Regions from separate parts of the Paenibacillus wuxiensis genome, predicted to be linked through region 1. Evidence: predicted binding sites of a transcription regulator. Region 1 holds the regulator's gene; each other region holds the start of a gene.
What was found. Region 1 encodes LexA, which represses DNA repair genes until DNA is damaged. Its sites were predicted from a motif close to CGAACATATGTTCG; they were not measured.

Region 1 (5,647 bases):
TTGCTCAGTTATATCACTCGAATGAAATAGTGTACTTAAATAGAACGCAAGTTTCACCGATGGGAACGAAATCAATACATGACATTATTTGCAGTTGAGTTGGATAAACGAGGTGAGGAATTTAATGTACGTGCATTATCTGATCACCCAGGAACGATTGTAACGAATTCACCTCAGAATTTATCGGATGAAGAAATGCACTCAAATGGAGCTTTTGAGTAGTTAAATATGATGAAGTATTTACGTCCTCTTACATACATATCAATAGGGGTTCATTTTTAGTATGTGTCAACTTGCCTAAAATTTTCAAGTTTGTCATGCATAAATATATAATATTATGTATTTATATAGTATAGTGTATATTGGCTAGCAACTATTACATATAGAAAGTAGTGTTGGAAATTGAATCTTTTCTTCACGTATTTACTAGCGGGGCTTGCCGTTGCAATGCCTGTAGGTGCCATGACCGTTGAAATGACGAAGCAAGGGATGAAAAAGGGATTTATGCATGGCTGGGCTGTTGGATTAGGTGGGATGACCATTGACTTTTTATTAATCGTTGCCTTATATATGGGCTTGGCTTCCGTGCTTGCCATCCCTGTTATTCAAATCCCTATGTGGCTTATCGGAGCATGCTTTTTAATTTATTTAGGCTATGATTCCATCAAAAACTCGGATCAAGGCATTACATTGGCCGGCGATAAACCAAATGCATCATTTTTCAGTTCCTACCGAAATGGACTGCTCGTCGCTATATCGCCAGGTAATCTTGTATTTTGGATTTCCGTTTTTGGTGCGGTGCTATCTGATTCGTATGATACGACACAACCGGCAAAATTTCTAATCGTAGGTGCAGGAATATTAGCTGGTATCCTCCTCCATGATGTTGGGTTGCTTGCCATTGTGGCTGCCACGAGAAGAGTAATGAGCCGAACTATGATTAAGCGGATGTCTATTATCGCAGGACTGATTTTATTTGGGTTCGCGGGGTATTTCTTATATGAGTTTTTAGTAGCAATTCAAGGAATACTGTAACAAAACCTAGAGCTGTTAGGGCTCTAGGTTTTTTGCTTTTGTATTTAAAAGGTTGTGTTTTACTTCTGAAATGTCGACTCATTGAAGCGAGTATGACTATTTCTCTTGAAGTGTCCTCCTTTTACATGCTTCAGATGGGCGACGATCATGAAGGAAACGATCACAAGCAAAAACCATGAGCTGAATTTTCCCCACTTTACGAGATTCCAGCCGTTCGTCTGATGTGGATAATACCATGCGCCCAAGAAAGTCCCGATGTTTTCAGCCACCCATATAAAAAATCCGATTAAGACGAACGACAGAACAATCGGCATTCTTCGTGTCACGCCTAATACGGTATATTCCACGTAGGTTCTAAAGAAGATGACGAATAGCAAAATCATCAAAACCCAACGCAAATCGTAAATGAAGTGATGAGTCATGAAGTTGAAGTAAATCGCCGCACCTAGCGGAATCGTTAACCAAGCAGAAGGGTATCGATTTACCTTGACCTGCAGTCGTCGCCACGCTTGACATAAGTAACTTGCCACACTTGCGTACATAAATCCGCTATATAGAGGAACACCCAGTATTTTAGACCAACCGTCTTCCGGATAGCCCCATGATCCCATGTGGATTTTAAATATTTCAAGTGCAAGACCGATGAAATGGAACATACAGATTACTTTACATTCATCCATTGTTTCTATCCCAAACCGGATCATTAGAACCTGCGCCAAGATACAAACAAGCAATAGGAAATCATAACGATGCATGAATGGAATGTCAATGACCTTCGTGAGTGCCAACATCGCGAAAATATAAGCGGGGAACAAGCAGGACATTGCCTGGTGCCAGCCAAAATTGAGGAATGATTTTAGTTTGAAAAAGTTATTCATAGTTATCTCCTACCTTGTGTTCGTGAAAATGAATTTTGAACAGTTATACGAGGTGTATCATTAGGTATTATCCTATTCAAATACATGCTTTTAGTCAATAAAAAATTATTGTTATACAATAAATATTTATTGCTAAAGTTGATGTGTGTATATATTCGATGTGGTATAAATCTCTCGAACGAATAGGGTTCATAAGAGTGGACAGTGGTGAGGTTGTTACGGTGAAGATAAGGAGAGAAAGTCGAATTTTATGAATAGAAAAGAGCGTTAATTTTAACTTCCAACTTAATAGGCCAAATATGGATGCAAACAGAAGTGTTCCGTATTGGGTTTTCGTTATACCCGGTCTTGTTCATAAGGCCACTCCTGCAAATGAAAGGTACTGCTTCTTTTCTAGATGAGATTGTTCAGGTACTGTTCAGCAAATGAGTTGAAATAATGAGAAAGCAAAAATGCCTCGCTCCCTTCTTAAAAAGAAGAGAACGAGGCATCAATGTAATGTCTTAATGAAAATCACGGAACAAACCAATAACTTTGCCCAGAATCGTTACATGCTGTAAGCGAATCGGTTCATAGGTTGGATTTTCAGGCTGCAAGCGGATATGATCCTTCTCACGATAGAATGTCTTAACCGTTGCTTCATCTTCTTCAGTCATGGCTACAACGATATCACCGTTGTTCGCTGTCTGCTGCTGACGCACGATGACAAAGTCGCCATTATGTATACCAGCCTCAATCATGCTGTTACCCATGACCGACAACATGAATACATTCTCGTCATCTCCCACCATATGCATAGGAAGAGGGAAGTAATCTTCAATATTCTCTGTTGCGGTAATTGGCTCGCCTGCAGTTACTTTCCCAACGACCGGCACGCGTGCGAAGGAGCGAGAGAAGTCTGTTGAACGTTCAGATTGATCATGGCTAAGCAGTTCAATAGCACGAGGCTTCGTAGGGTCACGGCGAATGAATCCCTTCTTCTCGAGTCGATCAAGATGACCGTGAACAGTGGAACTGGATGCTAGACCAACGGCTTCGCCTATTTCACGAACAGAAGGCGGATAACCTTTAGCTCGAACTTCATCACGTATAAAATCAAGGATAGCTTGTTGACGACTTGATATTTTAGACAAGGGTATCAACTCCAATGAATACTCTTTTGACAAAATTATACCACAGAACCTCCGTTCGTACAAACATAAGTTCTAAAGATTCTGCAGAAAAAGATTGTGAGAAGTTCGTAAATTACGAGAGAGAAACAAGAGAAAGTTAAATGAGGCTAAATGCTTATTTTTCGATAATATAAAAAGGGGAACGAACGTTCTAAAAAAACATTGACTCAAACGTGTGTTCGTGTTAGATTAAATTATACAAGATAACAGAACAAGTGTTTGGGAGATGAGTCATTTATGATGTATACAACATATCGTTCAATCTATAAGGTGTCGACAACAGCTTCACAACCTATTCAGAAGAAGCGTTTGTTTCCTTTACGTGTTCGATTCATCATGAGCCTGATTGTATTGTTGTTCATTACTTGTGGAAGCATTGTTCAAGCGCTTGGCATGGATGATAGCCAAACGGAAATTGTAAATGGAGCTGCTGTGGAGCGCGTACTTGTTCAGCCTGGAGATACACTCTGGGGGATTGCATCCTCTTATAAGCCAGAACATACGGATACGCGTCAGTTTATATATGAAATCGTTGAGATGAATCAATTGAAAGGTGATATCTTACCGGCAGGAGAAGTATTGCTCGTTCCGATCCGATGAGTCGGGGTCATTGTCGAATTTACGGTTGAGAAGCTTTGCATTCCGATACATAAGAGCAGAAGGTTGGAGGCCCGAAGAGGCCTCTTTTTTGCGATATAAAAGCTTTCTTGCTGCTTGCTTGACAAGCTGTTACCTCCATGTCAAAGTAGAACATATGCTTACACACATGGAGGTACCTGATGAATATCGACAAGCTTATTGCACGAATTAATGAATTGGCCCGCAAACATAAGACAGTTGGGCTGAGCGATGAGGAAATGGAAGAACGCGCGAAACTGCGCGAGGAATATTTGGTTCTATTCCGCAAGCAGGTACGCAATCAATTAGACACTATTCGCTATGTAGAAGATGAAGAAGGAACAGATAACTCTGGATCGAACGGGATCGTTCATTAAATGAACCTTCATCGATAACGATGGATTCACATTATTCGTTTACTATACAGGGGGTTGCGAATTCATGTCTCGCAGTTGGGAACGTAAAGTCCGTCAAAATAGTGAAAAGTTAAACAAACAGCGAATGAAGCAAGGCAAGCCGACGTTCGCTGCTGGCAAGCCTGCGCACGAAGAGTTTAAAGGACGCAACTTCATTATGCCAATCGCTTTGATCGCCTTCGCCATTATGTATGGATTGTTGGGCGGTATCATTACGGACAATCAATATCCAACTCTATATTGGATCACAATCGTGTGTTACGTCGGATTGGGGATTATATTATTCCTGAGAAGACCATTTCTTCGTGTTGGAGCAGGTGAGGTATCTACGATTCGCTGGAATCGTCTCCGTACTCTCTCTGCAAAGGATATGAAGAAAATTGCGATCCAACCTGGTTATGTTGTTATTGAACACACGGGGAAAGGTGCGAATTGGATTTTCTCGCGAGTGCTGAATCGTTATGATACGAATGCAATGGGGGAACGTCTTCGTTCCTTTGCAAATCAACATAAGATTGAATTCGAAGATACATCGAAGAAAGACTCGAAAAAATAGAGAAATCCGATATAGAGGATTCGTTATCATTGTCGCTGTGATGGGAGAGATGAAACTTGGCTATTCGTGCTGTACTGTTCGACCTGGATGATACTTTGTTATGGGATGAGCGTTGTGTTGAGGAAGCTTTTGCTGCAACTTGTAAATACGCGCAAGATAAGACTGGGGTCAATGCAGAACAATTGGAAGCATTCGTTCGTCAAGCTGCTCGTGAATTGTTTGCCTCTTATGAGACTTATCCTTTCACACAGAATATTGGGATTAATCCCTTTGAAGCGCTGTGGGGGAGATTCGCGGAGGGAGAACATCCTGAATTTCGATTGTTGGAACAGCTTGCGCCGATGTATCGACAATCTGCATGGACACAAGGTCTTCAAGCCGCTGGTCAACCTAATGATGCATTAGGTGCCGAGCTGGCGGAGCGATTTATGAGTGAACGTCGTTCTCGTTCGTATGTGTACGATGAGACTTATGAGGTGCTGCGACAATTGATTGCGCAATATCCTCTATTGTTGTTAACGAACGGATCGCCTGATTTGCAGCAGGAGAAGCTGAATGGAGAGCGTGAGCTTCTATCCTATTTCGATCATATCGTTATCTCTGGACATCATCCACAAGGGAAGCCTGATCCAGAGCTGTTCAAGCACACGATGTCATTGCTCGGCATCGAACCGCATGAAGGGATCATGATTGGCGACAAATTAACGACGGATATTCTAGGCGCGCAGAATGTTGGCATGCATCATGCGTGGCTGAACCGCAAAGGCGTTGAATTGTCTGGCAATATTCACCCTGAATATACGATTGCAAGCTTGCGTGAAATTGAGCAAATTATTGATGAGATAAATTCGAAGGAATCATAAATCGGCGGGAATGTAATTACTTACTCCGCGTGTATGACAAAGAGGCCTGTGGGAACACAGGCCTTTTTGATATACGGTAATCTTCGCAAGGTGTTGGCAAGATTAGTGT
Region 2 (5,647 bases), on a different contig from region 1:
GTACATTGCTCACGAAATGGCCTTGCAATGGTGACGAATTCGGCACACTTCGATTTTTTTGCGATCCGTACATGCAAAATATGCTTATATAGGGGTATAACGTTTGTAGATGATTGACATTTCTTAATCAATTTATATGTGGAGGCGAATGACATGAAGAAGATGAAAATTGGCGCAGCTGCATTAGCTGCCATGCTGCTGGCTGTATCTCTTGCTGGCTGCGGCTCGGCGAAAGATTCCGCCAAAGAGTTGGAGGGGACGGCTACTTCCTCTGAAGGGACAGGTGCGGTAACCATTAAGGCAACGAATTATAAATTCGAACCTGGAACCATTAAGGTGAAGAAGGGCGATAAGGTGAAGCTGACGCTGAGCAATAAGCAGGGTCTGCACGGTCTGAAGCTGGAGGACTACAACGTAGAACTGCAGGAAGATGGCGCAACTGCCGAGTTCACAGCAGATAAGGCGGGTACATTTGAGTTCCATTGTTCGATCATGTGCGGTTCTGGCCATGATGGAATGAAGGGCGAGCTTGTTGTCGAAGAGTAAAGCTAGCGATGAATAAGACGGATCGCATGATGGCGATTGTACTGGAGCTGCAGCGCAGAGGTACGCTGCGTGCAGAGGATCTGGCATCTGTATTCGAGACGAGTGTCCGTACAATCTATCGCGATATTCAGGCGCTCTGTGAAGCAGGGGTTGCGATTATCGGAGCTCCCGGCCAAGGATACTCGCTCATGGATGGCTATTTTCTGCCGCCTGTTCATTTTACAGCAGAGGAAGCAGAGGCGATTCTGCTTGGCGTAGATTATATGGAGCAGCAGTTCGGAAGGGCCCATGAAGATACGATTCTATCCGTTCGGCGCAAGCTTGAATCAGTCATGCCACAATCGGTACGGCAAGATACGGAACGGATGCGCTCTTCCTTGAAGCTCATTGCCCCTTCTGCGCATGCAGAAGGACTTGCTCTGCTGCGGCGTGCTGTAATGGAGGAGCGAAGTGTGCGCTTCCGCTATGTGAAGCCTGTTCAAGGGGACGATGGCCGTAGAGAACATGTTCGCAAGGTAGATCCCTACGGGATTGTGCATATCAAAGGAACATGGTCGATGGTGGCTTATTGTCATCTTAGACAGGGACTTAGACATTTCCGACTTAGTCGCATACAGGATTTAGAACTGCTCGATGAATCATTCACTCGTCCGCCCGAATTCTCCCTACAGTCTTATCAGCCGACAGATGATCGCCAGCTCCTTGTACGTGTGCTTCTGCACGCCGCTGCCGCTGAGCGTGTGAAGGAGCAGGGATATTTCTTTATCGATACCATGGAGGAACATCCAGAAGGGGCACTTGTGACATTGCGAGTGAGACAAGCTGAAGATGTGCTTGGTTGGATTCTAGGGTGGGGTTCGGCAGCTGTTGTATTGGAACCGGAGTCGCTTACAGAGCTTGTCCGCCTTGAGGCAGAAAAAATATTGCAGCAGTTAAAACGCTACTGACATACTGTTGTCAGTAGCGTTCGCGTATAGTAGGGGTATATTCGTTCGAAGGGAGCTTTACTAATGACAAATATGACCCCGCATCAGTCACTGTTAAGCCTAGAGGAATCAGTGAAGCAGGTTGTGCAAGAGCTTGATCTTTACAATATGGAGGAGATTACACGCAAGCCAAGCGAGGAGGAGTGGTCGCTCGGGCAGGTCTATATGCATTTGATCCGCTCTGCGCTCTTTATGCAGCTTCGTCAGGTGGAAGTATGCCGCGACATGACTGCAGATGCAGCTAGCAGTGACCAGTTGGAGAAGACGCAGCAGGGCAGTGTGGTCTTCGCGGCTGGGAGCATCCCTCCTATTCGTGTGAAGGTGCCAGCCTCTCCAGAATATACGCCACCTCAACCCGCCAGCAAGGAGGAGATTGTAGAAGGCATGCAGGCAGTACTGCGGCGCATGAACGAACTTGAACCTGTTATAGCTTCGATTCCAGAGCATCATAGAACGATGCATCCAGGCTTCGGTTACTTGAGTGCGATGGAATGGTACTTGCTTGTGGATATGCACTTCCGTCACCATGCTCTGCAGCGGGGACGCCTGGCGGAATTTCTCCGGGGAACTCCATCAGCCTCGTATTGAATGAGCATCGGAGTATCGGATGCTCTAAGGTGCGCGATTGCGAGATGAAGGAGCATGGCGTGATACTGCTATATGCTAGCGATAGGTTTATAGCGTAAATAAGGTAGGGGGGACGCTGTCTGGTGTCTCCTCTTGGTGCTGCTCGCTTATCTGATCGATACAGGAGGGATCGTCCACTCGTGTATTCCCCACCTTAGCGCTGACAGGGTAGACCTCCATTAGCTTAGACGGATAGGGAAGGAGAACGGATTGAAGCTTCCCAGTGTCGGTCATTCGGCGATCAAGCCAGAATGACAGCTGATCCTCTGGTAAAATAACCGGCATTCGATCATGAATCGGCTCCATCAGCTCGTTCGGAGTCGTCGTGATGATCGTGCAGGTGCTGATTTTCTCCCCATTGGGATTGACCCATGTGTCATATAATCCTGCCATATTGAAAATACCGCCATCAGTGCGTCTAATACGCATAGGCTGCTTCGTTCCATCTGGATTTCGTTTCCATTCATAGAAGCTGTCTGCTGGTATAATGCACCGCTTCCGCTGGAATGGGAGGCGGAAGGCGGGCTTGTCCCGAACGGTTTCGGCGCGCGCATTAATTGTTCGTGCAGCGAACTTCTCGTCCTTCGCCCAAGCTGGAATGAGGCCCCACTTAAGCGGTCCAAGCCGCAGCTTCGTACCATCATGAATCAGAGCAGGTACTTGCTGGCTCGGCGCAATATTGTAGCGCGGCTCATGGAAGGGCACGAGGGCTCCTGAATCAAGCAGATAGTGCGCCATTAGCTGTTCAATGGTCACGGTTAATGTATATCGTCCACACACGTTACGTCTTCCTCTCTTGTCCGTTCTATCCTATGGTGATCTCATCATATCACATTCTCTTCCTTCCCGTGAGGTGATCCCTCAGTCACATGAAACGACTTAAACTTTACATACATTCAGCGTGAATTTGGAGTTATACGCCATCCGCAGTAGATCCTTACCTGCTCGACGCTATTCGATCCAAATTTTCAAAATATCCCTGTTGAAAAGAGAATATATGTTCGGTATTCTGTGTATATAAGAACAAATGTTCTCGGTGGGGTGAAGGATGTGTGGATGGCAAACCGAATAAATCATGAGAACGAGTTATTATGTTGGCAGATTGTCAATCGTTCTATGCGAGTGTGGGGAAGGCTTCACACCCTGAATACAAGGATCGTCTGCTAGTTGTAGTAGGCGATCCTGCTCGTCGTGCTGGTATCGCACTGGCAGCTTGCCCTACAACTAAGAAGCATGGTGTCATACAGCGGAGTGGCTCGGCTTGGCGAAGTCATTAGTAAATGTGCAGACCTTATTGTTGTTTAGCCCCGTATGGATGAACAGCATTTGGATGTGGCGGGCAGCCAATTACTTGCATAACGAATGTACGTTCGTCATACAATAGGAATATACGTTCTTATTTTGTGATTGTGTATGTAATATGATTTATAACTATTGGAGGGCTTTAATGTGAGTCAGAAAAGGGAAAGGGTAATATTTTTGGCCGATTGCGAAAGCTTCTACGCAAGTGTAGAAAAAGCAGATCATCCAGAATATCAAAATAAAGCAGTAGCAGTAGCTGGTGACCCTACACGTCGTTCAGGGATTATTCTGGCCGCGTGCCCGATCGCTAAAAGTTTTGGTGTGACATCAGCCGAACGGTTGGGTGAAGCACTCAAGAAATGCCCCGATCTCATCATTATGCGTCCTCGTATGCAGCATTATATCGATGTTTCATTGATGATTACTCAGATTTATGAAGAGTTTACGGATTTGGTTGAAGTGTTTAGTATTGACGAACAATTTTTGGATGTGACAGCCAGTCAATCCATTTTTGGTGATCCAATCACCATTGCGAAGGAAATCCAGAAACGGGTAATGCTCCAGACAGGGGTGCGGATTCGAATCGGGATCGGTACCAATAAAATATTGGCTAAGACGGCAACGGATATTTGGGCCAAAAAAAATAAAAGCGGTATTTTTACTTTGCATCCATCCGACGTTCCCACCATGCTGTGGAAAGAGCCCGTTCATAAAATGTTCGGTGTTGGATCTCGAATGTGCAAGCATTTTGCGAAACTAGGGATAGTTACGATTGGGGATATTGCGAGAACTCCATTGCCCCAGCTCAAAAATAAATTTCGAGCTCGATTCGGCAAACAGTCGGATATTCATGCCGAGGTGATGTGGCGAACTGCGAACGGCTTGGATGATAGTCCGGTAACACCGGGTACATTTCAAACACCTCCCAAATCGATTGGTCACATGATGACCCTGCCCAGGGATTATGTGCATTCTACGGAGATCGATACTATCCTGTTGGAGTTGACGGAGGAAGTCTGCCGAGATTGTCGGATAAAAGGGTATATGGGCTGGGTCGTAACCGTAAGCTGCATGTGCAGCCCGTATGAAGCGCCCACAGGATTCTCACGCCAAATGAAAATGCCGGATCCGACGAATCATACAAATAAAGTATTTGATATGGTCAAGCGAATTTTTTATCAATATTGGGATCGAATGCCTGTACGTCGTGTAGGTGTTATGCTAAGCACATTGGAAGATGACCAGCAGTATCAACTAACGCTCTTTGAAGATCAAGTCAGAGCTAGAGCACTGGATAAGGTGACGGATATGATTAAGGATCGATATGGCAATGCGGCAATTATCAGAGCTTCTTCTCTTACCTATGCAGGTCAAGCGGTAGAGAGATCCCTGAAAATCGGGGGGCATTATAAATGAGTAAAAAGCTCGAAAAGAATGGTCTTTGGGAGTCCAGCCGGATGATGTTACCGCAACATCGGGAGGCTCTGTTGAGAAGGCATAGTGATACGTCAAGCGGGGAGTTAAACCAGCCAAAGAGGGAAGATATTGAATTAATGCGCGATTATGTTCTACTTTCGGTGATGTGTACGATGGTAACTAAGAAAATTCACGAAATGAAGGGATCCTCTGAGACATTGAAATCTCTGTATACCAAGGCTGCTCAAATCCTTGCAAATGATATCTCTACCGACCTGTCCAAAAGAAGACAGGAGATGTTGAAAAAAGAAATTCGTATTGTAGATGAAGAGAAGCATGATAGTACAATGATATTACACTATGCGTACCATGGCTATGAGGATAGTTTTCATATAACGAAAGAGTACATGAAGATGGAGATAAGCAGAAGGTTAGCTCGATACACGGACAGACTTACCACTAAATTAAGCAACTTAGTTGAAATAGAGCCGCGTTATTAATCGAGTCAAGAGAAGAAGAAAGAGAGCACCTGAGCCTAATTTGACTTCTAAGCCTGACAAAGCCATAACGAAGAATGCCAATTTCCCCAACTCGGGACTGGTTAGCCTGTTGAGAAATCCTCAACAGGTTTTTATCTTTTCCATTGTGTATTCATCCACAGCGTTAATAGGGGATAGACTCCAACAATCGAAGGTTCGAGGATGCAGTGAATTCTGCGGGCTGTCTCATTGACGATGCTGGGAAAGCACGTGATCAGAAATGCCCCTTAG
Region 3 (5,647 bases), 280 kb from region 1:
CACTTCCTCCATTTCCTTCTGAAACAACAACCCCGACACAGAAAAGGCGGCAATAATGCCGATAATAATTGCTAATATGAACGTAAGCACCACTTGAACGTACAGGGTCTTAATCATGACATACCTCAATTCGATATCCGAGGCTGCGAGCAGTCACAATATTAAAGATCTCCGAGTAGTTGGAAAATCGTTCACGGAGCCGCTTAATATGTACGTCAACGGTTCGGTCGTCCCCTGTATAGTCCATCCCCCATATATCCTGTATGAGCTGTTCCCTCGTTAAGATCTGCCCAGGGCAACTCGCAAGCTTAAACAAGAGTTCAAATTCCTTCAGTGGCAGTGTAATGACAGAGTCGTCATCCTCCATCATTACTTTATAACTGCTTCGATCCAGGCGCAGCGGGCCAAGCTGCACAACCTGCGAGAATGCAATTCGGTAACGCCGAAGCAGTGCTTTGACGCGCATTACCAGCTCCACTGGATCGAATGGCTTCGTTATATAATCGTCCGTTCCCAATTGGAATCCTCTTACCTTCTGCCCGGGTTCCCCTTTGGCTGTAGCCATAAGGATAGGCAAATCAGGATGTGAACGGCGCAGCTCCTCGCACAGCTCCCACCCATCCATATTCGGCATCATTATATCTAAAATGACAAGATCGACTCGCTCCGCATCCATGTACCGTAGCGCCTCCACCCCATCCCGTGCTTCAATAACGTGAAATCCTTCTGCTCGGAGATATAATCCTATCAGTTCCACTATATTTTCATCGTCGTCTGCGACCAATATCGTTCTCATGTGCAGGGTTTCTCCTTTGGTTTGGAACATTTTTCTATAAACCTATTGTAATACACGTTAACTCCGAATAACATCCTGGATTATTCCCATTCCATGAAAAAAGCACTGACCTCGTTGCGATCAATGCTCATCTACTCTCGACTTTTGTATCTGACTGAGTATTACTTCATCGAAGACGCTTAGCTTCTTAATTGATGAGCTGGTATACTTTGTTCACCCCTGATTTGATGCCTATATGCAAAATTTCCCAGTACTCATCGTATCGCCATGTACAATATTTCAATATTCTTCATTAGAAGATTCATTTAGATAGAACTGGTGCTCCAGCCGTTGAGATACACGACCGAGGCAACAAATTATATAGAATTTAGATAGTGGAACAAATATGTGAGGACTTAATGAATATATCTCTTTGGGTTTCACTTTATTGGTTAAAACCAAGAAGTTTATTGTTCTCTAACGAAGAATCATATTATCGTATATGACCTGTTACACAAAATATGATGAAGGAGAGATTGGATGGGAAAGTTAATCGAGGAGTACAAACAAGACTGTATGCTGCTGCGAGAAGCCGTCGAAGGTCTGTCTGAGGAAGAGCTACGTTTCCACCCTGCGCCGGACAAATGGAGCATCCTTCAAATAGTGATTCATGTGACGGATGATGAAATACTATCGACACATCGGTTGAGAAAAGTCTTAGCTGAGGAGGATCCACTTCTTCTATCATTTGATCAAAACGCCTGATCGGATAACCTGGGATATGAACTGTTGGATCGCGAACAACACCTGCTCCTGTTCCAGAGGGCCAGCATGCTACCGCTTCTGGAAAATCTGACTCCCGAACAGCTTGAACGGGTTGGGAAATATCCCGATGGAGAACAGTATACGTTCAAAGAGCTGCTGAAACTCTGCGTCAAGTTTCCGTACGCTAAGGAATTAAGGAATGCATCACAAAGTCAATTATGTTGCGTTTGGCTAATCAAAAAAGGGGATTTTGCCCTGTGATTGTTCGTTTCATAAAAGCCGTATTATCTAGGAACACAGTCCCACTTATATTCACAAACCCAACTACAATTGCTTCCATCAGGGTTACATTTCTTTATTAGCGTATAACAAGGTGGGCATGGTTGAGGTTGGTTAGTATAATAGGTCACTGGGTTTAATGAAAAGTATGGACTTACAGGATAGTATGGACTTACAGGATAGTATGGACTTACAGGATATTTATGCCGACTACATGTCGCTCTACATTCATCTGGAAACCCCCCTCCATTTATGCACCTTCTCATACATTCTCCATAGCTCTGAGGTTGAAATTGAGATTGATGATAATACAAAGACAATCACTCCTTATCTTAATATTAGTATGCAAACGCCAGGAAAACCCTGCAATCCATTGTTTTTGTCGTTGCAAATGGTTAAAGTCTCCATACAATACCTTCATTACCGAGGCCGGTCATATACCATAATGCTGCCATGGGCATGCATCCTTAAAATAATTTTCCCAATATTATATTGGGCCGCATATGTTTTGGGTGATTGTCTATGCATAATTAGGCGATTTACATATTCTATCCCATTTTTCTTAATTTCGCCGGAAAGTCGTCGATGCTTATCCTATAGGAAAAATCGTTTTAATACTGGATAATGCCCGTATTCATAATGCAAAATTACTGAAACCGTTTCTGAACGAAATGAAAGGAAGACTCAAACTGGTCTTTACGGTGGCTGATCGGCTTTGTATTAGTTATTCTAGTCGCCATCATTAGTTCAACTTATATATTATAAATAGTCGAATTTATTTCCGAGGATAATAACGTTGATCGATCGTTTGATTCATCGTATAACAAGAACAAACGTTCCTGTAATGTAAACTGACCGATAATATTACGAGGTGATTAACGATGCCTCCTACGATGGCAACTGGCGATGGACTCGAACTAATAAAATCCTACATTTTGCTCCCGATGATATTGTCCGCATACGAACGCGATAAACAGATTATCGAGGATTCCGTAAGAAATCCGGAAATATATACGGATATGATTTCGGCCGCAATGGATCGCGTAACGAAGTTGTTGACGGAGATTAGACGAGAGCTCAGAAATCGTGGAATTAAAGTATACGAAATAACTCGCGATACGGAAGGAATACGTGCGGATTTTATGTGCCGCGAATATACGAGTAACATGCGGATGTTGTGGTCGCTCATAACCGCTCAAGCTAACGAAAGGTTGCGCGTGTACATGAACGGGAGCTGCTGACGGATCTGAGCGTTGGCGGACGGAAATTTCCCACTAACTATCGAAGGTAATCACGAGGATTAGTCGAATAATGATTCAGGACATTACGAGATTATCAATCGTCATATGGCTAATCGGATAGGAATTGACGAAACCACTCTCAGAAAAAGAAGACGAGCCATTAAAAGGACGATTTTGAAAGCAGCGCAGTCGAGTTAGTACTGTGTACTTACCTCTTTCTTGAACATAGGAGATGTATTGACGGATATGACCTTTTTTCACACCCGCCAATTTATCAACCCCATGCTCTCTATTCAAGTACACAATAAAAAGATCCCGCAAAGCCTCACCGCTCTAGGCGTTAGCTCACCTTATGCTCAATTCTCAGCTTATCAGCGACCATCGCGATAAATTCAGAGTTCGTAGGCTTCGACTTACTGATGTTGATTGTGTAGCCAAATAGACGGCTGATGCTGTCGATGTTGCCACGCGTCCATGCTACTTCGATCGCATGACGGATTGCACGCTCAACGCGGCTTGGTGTCGTTTTGTACTTCTCCGCGATCGCTGGATACAGCGTTTTCGTGATGGAGCCCAAAATTTCGATATTGTTGTACACCATCGTGATTGCTTCGCGCAAGTACTGATATCCTTTAATATGCGCAGGAACCCCGATTTCATGTATGATGGACGTGATATTCGCGTCTAAGTTTTTGGATTTGCCAAGCGGTACAACATTCGACTTCGATACAGATGATGTCATTAAGTTACTAGCAGATCCTCCAGTTACCGAAGCATTGGATGCAACACCTGCCAGCTGTCTAATACGATTCGCCAAAATGTCCATATCGAAAGGCTTCAATATGTAATAGGATGCGCCAAGTTGAACCGCACGTTGCGTAATGCTCTCTTGGCCGAAGGCTGTGAGCATAATGATCTTCGGTTGCGGGGACAAGTCCATATTGCGCAAGCGCTCAAGTACACCCAAACCATCCAAATGAGGCATAATAATATCGAGAATGAGCACGTCAGGCACCGCTCTCGTCTGCTCAAGGAATTGGAGCACCTCTTCGCCATTATAGGCAACACCAGTAACGACCATGTCGTCTTGTTCGGATAAGAAATCAGCCAACAAATTTGTAAATTCTCTGTTGTCGTCCGCTAACAATATTTCGATCTTTTGCAACTTGGGATCCTCCCTTGTCAAAGTTTCGCACACGATAGTAACCGGTTTGGTGTTTATCGCTTCCAGATCATGTTATTCGACATCAAAGATGAAATTCCTTCTGTCGAAAACTTTTTTTCTTTATTTTTTAAAATTTTTCTATTATAATTAATGATTTGTCCAACGATCCAACAGATTTCGTATTCATTCGTATCGATTCGACATATCCTGAAGATTGATGCGATCGTCGTGATGTAAAGAAAAAGAAGGATCACGTTGAACGTGAACCTTCCCTTGTTCATTCATTGACTGAGGCGAAGCCAGGACAACACCAGCATCCTGCAGCATCCATTCGATAAAGCATCCATAGCCTGAGCTTGGATCATTGACGAACACATGCGTAACTGCACCAATCAATTTGCCATCTTGAATAATCGGACTGCCGCTCATCCCTTGCACAATGCCTCCGGTTTTTTGCAGCAGCCGCGGATCTGTTATGCGGATAACCATCCCTTTGGTTGCAGGTGCTGATTGCTTCGTAACATGGACGACTTCAATCTTGTATCGTTCCACTTGTTGACCATTCACCACGGTCAGCATTTCGGCAGGTCCCACCTTAACCTCTTCGCGGAATGCAACAGGAATCGGTTCTTTATATACACTATGTTCTGGATTCGATACCATCTTACCAAAAATGCCAAATGGCGTATTGCGTTCGATATTGCCTAAAACACGGCTTTCCTTCACAAATTGAGCACGTTTTTCACCTGGTTCTCCATTTTGACTTTTCGAAATGGAAGTTACATGGGACTGGACAATTTCACCTTGCCCCACCACGATCGGAGTCTGCGTGTCCATATCCGTAATGATATGTCCAAGCGCCCCATACACTCCTTGGTCTGGAGCATAGAACGTCAAAGTTCCGACTCCGGCTGCTGAATCTCGGATGTACAAGCCTAGCCGCCACGTTTTGTCCTCCTGATCGTACGCGGGGGTCAACTGAGCTTTCACTTCTGTATCGCCGCGCCGAATTACAAGATCAAGTGGACGTTTGTTCTCGCCAGCCTGCTTCACGATATCCGCAACCTTGCTTACATCATTCAATCGATTTCCGTTCATACTCGTAATGAGATCACCAAGGCGAACACCTGCCTCTTCACCTGGAGATACTTTGCGTTCTCCCTCAACCTTCACAAGATGATGGCCGACAACAAGGATGCCTGCTGATTTGACTTTGACGCCAATCGTTTGGCCTCCGGGAATGACACGCAAATTCGGAACTACATTCACTTTCAATGTCTTGAGTGGAATGCCTCCGAACAGCTTCAATTTCAGCTCTGCTTGACCAGATTGGGCTGACTGTAATGAAATTGGACGATTCGGTGATAATTGGAATGTAGGTCGATTCTCGCCGTTCACACGCAAAATATCCGGTCGATCTAC
Region 4 (5,647 bases), on a different contig from region 1:
GAAAACAGCCGTAACCTCTTCGTTAAAGGGGTTATGGCTGTTTTCGTATTCCGGATATATCGCATTTTATTAGTGATTGACGAGTCCGACTTGTTCTTTGCGTTCAGCCGATGTAGCGACTTTCTCTTGACCGATGAGTGCATAACGAATACTGTCAATAAGTGCTTCCCAGCTCGCTTCGATGACGTTGCTAGAGACGCCAACCGTACTCCATGTATTGCGCGAGTCTGTTGATTCGATAAGCACGCGTACCTTGGCAGCCGTCGTATTATTCTCATCGAGCACCCTAACCTTGTAATCGGTGAGGTGCATGTCGGCGATGGAAGGGTAGTGACGGCTCAGTGCTTTGCGCAATGCGCTGTCGAGAGCGTTCACAGGACCGTTGCCTTCTGCAGCCATATAGATCGACTCGTCATCAATTTGCAGCTTCACAATCGCTTCCGATACAACGGAGCGTAATGAAGATTTTTCAACTAGTATTTTGAAAGATTCGAATGTAAATGGATCTTCGGCTTGACCTGTAGCCTGGCGCAACAACAGCTCCAACGAAGCGTCAGCACCTTCGAATTGATATCCCTGATGCTCAAGCTCCTTGATTTTCTCCATAATGGCCCTCGTTTCAGGCTTCGTAGGGTCAAGCTCATAGCCCAATTGTTGTGCTTTGGATAGTACATTGCTCTGACCTGCTAGTTCTGAGACGAGAATTCGCTGCTTGTTGCCAACCAGCTCAGGCACGATATGCTCGTAGGTACGGGCATCCTTCATAATCGCGGACACGTGGATTCCACCCTTGTGGGCGAAGGCTGCATTGCCGACATAAGGCTGATTCACAGGCATCGTGACGTTGGCAATTTCGCTGATATAGCGTGCAGCAGGCGTCAACGATTGTAGTTGCTCTGCGTTAACACAAGAATAGCCCATCTTCAATTGAAGTGTTGGGATGATCGAGCACAAATTAGCATTGCCGCATCTCTCGCCATATCCGTTAATGGTGCCCTGCACTTGGGTAACACCCGCCTCTACCGCAGCAAGTGTGTTCGCTACAGCAAGCTCACAATCATTATGAGTATGAATGCCGAGTTTCACTTGGACGTGATTGTGTACGTCACGAATAATACTGCCGATCTCGCCAGGAAGCGTTCCGCCATTCGTATCGCACATAACGACCCAATCAACTCCGGCTTCTTGCGCCTTACGTAGTACAGCAAGCGCATATTCTGTATTGTTCTTGTATCCGTCGAAGAAGTGCTCAGCATCCAACATGACTTCAAGCCCTGCTCGCTTCAGATAGGCGATGGAATCATAGATCATAGCTAGGTTCTCATCCAGCGTAGTTTGAAGCGCAGTGTGTACGTGGAAGTCCCATGACTTCCCGACAAGCGTTGCGGCAGGAACCTTCGCTTCGATTATCCGATTAAGGTTCGAATCCTGTTCGGCCATTGAGTCTTTGCGGCGAGTGCTGCCGAATGCTGTTAACTTCGCATTCCATGAATATGCCGCTACTCGTTTGAAAAATTCTATATCCTTGCCATTGCTGCCTGGAATGCCGCCTTCAATGTATGTGACGCCAAGCGCATCAAGTTTGCGCGCGATCTTGATCTTATCGTCTGCAGACAAGCTAATCCCTTCGCCTTGGGTGCCGTCGCGAAGTGTAGTGTCAAAAATAGAAATGACTTTCGACATTCTCGGAACCTCCTTCAGTTTTGCAAGGATGAATATGGAAATAACTATTTCCCTATTATAGCACTGCTTTTTTGCTTGTATAGACGTATTTTCATAAATGAATCACTGTTTTTTTTCAACGGGAGTCTTGAATGAGGCTTGCAACCGATCAGAGATATCGGTAAGCTTAGGAATTAGGAAGAACAATTGTTCGAATAGATGAATTGAACGATTAACAACGCTGTATATATTTTACAATTAAATTATGGATGAGAAGTTTCATTAATATGTTAGGAAGGAGGACAGTGTATGAACGAGAACGAAACCTCGCGTGATAACATACAACAATATTATCCGACCAAGGGTCGCGTCATTCTGCATCTCGATATGAATGCCTTCTATTGCTCTGTACATGCCGCAGAGGAGCCGGAGAAGTATCTGGGGAAGCCAACAGCGGTTGCAGGAAGTATGGAATTGCGCAAGGGGATCATTGTTACTTGTTCTTATGCAGCCCGTAAGCTTGGTATTCGAACAGGAATGCATGTGAAGCAGGCGATGCGGCTATGTCCTCACTTGATTGTCATTCGTCCAGATTTTTATTTATATCGGAAGTACTCGAGAGCCTTCATAGACATTGCACGTAGCTATACCCCACTGGTGGAAGTGGTATCGATTGATGAGTGTTATATGGATATTACTGGATCCAAAATATTCGGAACACCGCTCGATATCGCGAACGAACTTCAGACGCGAATCCGTGAAGAATTAAGTTTGCCGTGCTCTATAGGTGTCGCGCCTAATAAGCTGCTGGCGAAGATGGCCTCTGATATGAAGAAGCCAAACGGCATAACGATCCTTCGAATCCGAGATGTACCTCAGCAATTGTGGCACAGGCCATGCGGGGAGTTGTTCGGCATTGGGCGGAAGACTGCAGATAAGCTGTCACGGGCAGGAATACGAACCATCGGAGAGCTTGCCCATGCTGATGAGGGGAGACTTGTTTCTTTATTTGGCATACAGGGACATTGGATGAAGCAGGCGGCACATGGTTTGGACGACGGGCAGGTGAAGGCGGAACGCGAACAGAGCAAATCGATCGGTCATACGACCACTTTGCCTAGGGATGTGGAATCGAAGGAAGAAGTAAGAAGGGTTCTGCTGAACTTGGCTGATCAAGTTGCTCGTCGGATCAGGAAGCAGAAGTTGATGGCGCAAACGGTGCAGCTTACGATTCGTAATCCGGAAATGAAGACGATTACGAGGTCTAGCACGCTTCAAGGGCCGACAGATGATGCGGACATCTTGCTGGATGAAGCATGGAAGCTCTATGAACGACATTGGACTTCAGGCAGCCCTATTCGACTGCTGGGGATTACGGGTCAAAATCTAGTACCGAAGCAAGAGGCAGCCGTTCAGTTGGATCTGTTCGACTTCGAGCGACAGCCGAAGCGGGAGCAATTGATAGAGACGATGGATCGGATTCGAGATAAATATGGAGAGAATGCGATTGTTACGTTAGGAATGATAGGGGATGATCCATCCTCATTGCTTCGCAACCATCGTGTACGAGGGACTTCACTCCAGACGGATACGCTGCATGAATCAGGCGACGAATAATAATTTCCAAATCATTTAAAAAAGTTGGAAATCGTTTGAATTCCAAGCTTGTTTGTATTATATTGATAACGGAGGAACCAAGAAGATCTGTAACATTACAGGAGGGAACTAACCAATGGCAAAATATACTTGGGTTGATAAAGACACATGCATCGCTTGTGGCGCATGTGGAGCTACTGCACCTGACATTTACGACTACGACGATGAAGGTATCGCAGAAGTTATTTATGAAGGTGATAACAACCAAGGGGTAACCGCTATCCCTGACGATCTGTTCGACGATCTGCAAGATGCTGCAGATGGCTGCCCAACAGATTCTATTAAGATTGCGGACGCACCATTTAACTAACCTACTGCAAGCAGTATACTCACATAGAGAGAGAATACCTACACGATCCCCGCGCCTCCCGCGGGGATTTTATTATATCTGCTCACCCCATCTAATTACTGCGTCAAAGCAAAAATTCGCAAAATTCGACAAAATTCAACTTGAAATTGCCCATATCATCGTATACGCTCATACAATATGATAGATTAAATATAGCAGAGTATATCAAACTGTAATTCTCAATATATGGGTTCATGCCTTCAAATGAAGCAGGTGATATCGAAATGAAAAAATTTGCCGTCCCGTCATTGGTTGTTATGATACTGACGATGGTTACGGTATATGGGTATAGTAATGGGACAGGCGGCGTGTTTCATATGGCAGAGCAGGCATTTCGTGATGCCTTGCGTACGAAGAGTATTGAAGAACGCCAACCAGATGATCGAATTAAGATGATTACGATTGATGAGCCTTCCTTGGCACAGATGGGCTCTTTCCCATGGCCACGATCCCATTATGCTGAATTAAGCGCGAAGCTGATGAAGGCTGGAGCTAGGGCGGTCATCATCGATATACTTATGCTAGATCCTTCCCAGAATGAGAGGGACGACCGAACCTTATCTGAGCAATTGAATACATACCCAACCATTTATTTACCCGTGCAAGTATCCCTTCTTCCCTTACAGGAACATGCGGATTCCCTTCGGGCGGAAAGTGTGGAACGGCCCCCATCCTCCATTCAAATTGGTGAAAGTCAGCTTGGACATGTGAATGTACTGCCTGATGGAGATGGTGTTATCCGCAAAATCTGTCTTGGCATTCCGGATGAGCGGGGAAGTATGATTCCCTCGATTGATATTTTAGCGGCGAATCAGCTGCTGCCGGAAAATGAACAGATTTCATGGGATGAGACAAGTGGAACATGGTATAGAGGAGCAAAGCGAATTCCAACTGATGATCGTGGGCAAGCTGCTTTTGATTATTTCTCCTCTATATATGGAAGCAGTGAGGAGGACGTGGACGGATATGACCGTCAGTCATTCGCTGATGTATGGAATGGCACGGTTGATCCTTCTTATTATAAGGATTCTGTCGTGCTGATAGGTCCATATGCTGCGTCTTTGAGCGACCGGCATATGACACCGCTTAGTCGATCCATGACATTGTATGGTGTTGAGATTCACGCGAATATGGTTCAATCCCTGGTAGAAGGCCGCTTCTATAAGGAAGCGCCAATCGCATGGAACGTTCTTGCCTTGTTCATTGGCATTGGTGCCGTAGTCTGGAGTGCATCGCGAATTCGGGGAATTCGAGGGGCAGCTGCTGCTATAGGCATCGTCTTGCTATTTACGCTCATATGGATTGGGATTTACGAGAGCGGCTCTGTCTTCATTCCTTACTTTACCGAATTGTGCGGAATGGGGGTTTCTTATATTCTCATTGTCGCTTACCGTGGTCGGGAGGAACGGAGAGCAAGACAGCATGTTGAAGATCTATTCGGCAGATATGTATCACCCTCCGTGGTAACGAAGCTGTTGGAATCACATGAGCCTGTTAAGGCAGGTGGGGTACGCACGGATATTACAGTGATGTTCATTGATGTTAGAGGATTTACCCCATTGTCAGAACGATTGGCACCAGAGTCAACGCTTCAGCTCTTGAATCAATATTTGCATCTGTGCGCTGACACGATATTTAAGCACAATGGGACATTAGATAAATTTATGGGTGATGGCGTTATGGCGATCTTCGGAGCTCCATATCACCTTGATAATCATGCGGATCATGCAGTGCGTGCCGCATTAGAGCTTCAGCGCTGTGCTGAGGAATTGCGTTCACGGCTAGCGGAAGGTATTGAGCTTAGTGATCGATTTGGGATCGGCATTGGCATTCAGAGTGGGGAAGCGATTGTGGGCAATGTTGGTTCAGAGAAGCTACGCTTGGACTACACGGCGATTGGAGATAGCGTCAATGTGGCTTCACGCTTAGAATCAAGGGCTTTACCAGGGCAAATCGTGGTTGGGGAAGGTACGTATGTGC

Region 2: a site for LexA is predicted at 3,519-3,532, ahead of ABN764_RS18690 (DNA polymerase IV). Genes of this name have one in related genera too.
Region 3: a site for LexA is predicted at 2,590-2,603, ahead of ABN764_RS01300 (YhjD family protein). Genes of this name have one in related genera too.
Region 4: a site for LexA is predicted at 1,863-1,876, ahead of ABN764_RS27180 (DNA polymerase IV). Genes of this name have one in related genera too.

Annotation. Positions count from the first base shown of each region.
Region 1 covers NZ_JBEFZI010000001.1:573,321-578,967, forward strand. Annotated here, with positions in the region: gene ABN764_RS02605 (LysE family translocator) at 403-1,035, shown strand; gene ABN764_RS02610 (DUF817 domain-containing protein) at 1,095-1,913, opposite strand; gene lexA (transcriptional repressor LexA) at 2,417-3,046, opposite strand; gene ABN764_RS02620 (LysM peptidoglycan-binding domain-containing protein) at 3,323-3,685, shown strand; gene ABN764_RS02625 (DUF896 domain-containing protein) at 3,865-4,080, shown strand; gene ABN764_RS02630 (methyltransferase) at 4,145-4,675, shown strand; gene ABN764_RS02635 (HAD family hydrolase) at 4,732-5,538, shown strand.
Region 2 covers NZ_JBEFZI010000007.1:490,412-496,058, forward strand. Annotated here, with positions in the region: gene ABN764_RS18665 (cupredoxin domain-containing protein) at 154-546, shown strand; gene ABN764_RS18670 (helix-turn-helix transcriptional regulator) at 555-1,493, shown strand; gene ABN764_RS18675 (DinB family protein) at 1,557-2,120, shown strand; gene ABN764_RS18680 (SOS response-associated peptidase) at 2,208-2,939, opposite strand; partial or broken gene ABN764_RS18685 (Y-family DNA polymerase) at 3,251-3,461, shown strand; gene ABN764_RS18690 (DNA polymerase IV) at 3,609-4,877, shown strand; gene ABN764_RS18695 (YhjD family protein) at 4,874-5,377, shown strand.
Region 3 covers NZ_JBEFZI010000001.1:294,041-299,687, reverse strand. Annotated here, with positions in the region: gene ABN764_RS01320 (sensor histidine kinase) at 1-117, opposite strand, end outside; gene ABN764_RS01315 (response regulator transcription factor) at 110-796, opposite strand; partial or broken gene ABN764_RS01310 (DinB family protein) at 1,316-1,714, shown strand; partial or broken gene ABN764_RS01305 (IS630 family transposase) at 2,404-2,517, shown strand; gene ABN764_RS01300 (YhjD family protein) at 2,701-3,060, shown strand; gene spo0A (sporulation transcription factor Spo0A) at 3,401-4,225, opposite strand; gene spoIVB (SpoIVB peptidase) at 4,409-5,647, opposite strand, start outside.
Region 4 covers NZ_JBEFZI010000016.1:75,696-81,342, reverse strand. Annotated here, with positions in the region: gene cimA (citramalate synthase) at 70-1,683, opposite strand; gene ABN764_RS27180 (DNA polymerase IV) at 1,972-3,279, shown strand; gene ABN764_RS27175 (ferredoxin) at 3,395-3,628, shown strand; gene ABN764_RS27170 (CHASE2 domain-containing protein) at 3,892-5,647, shown strand, end outside.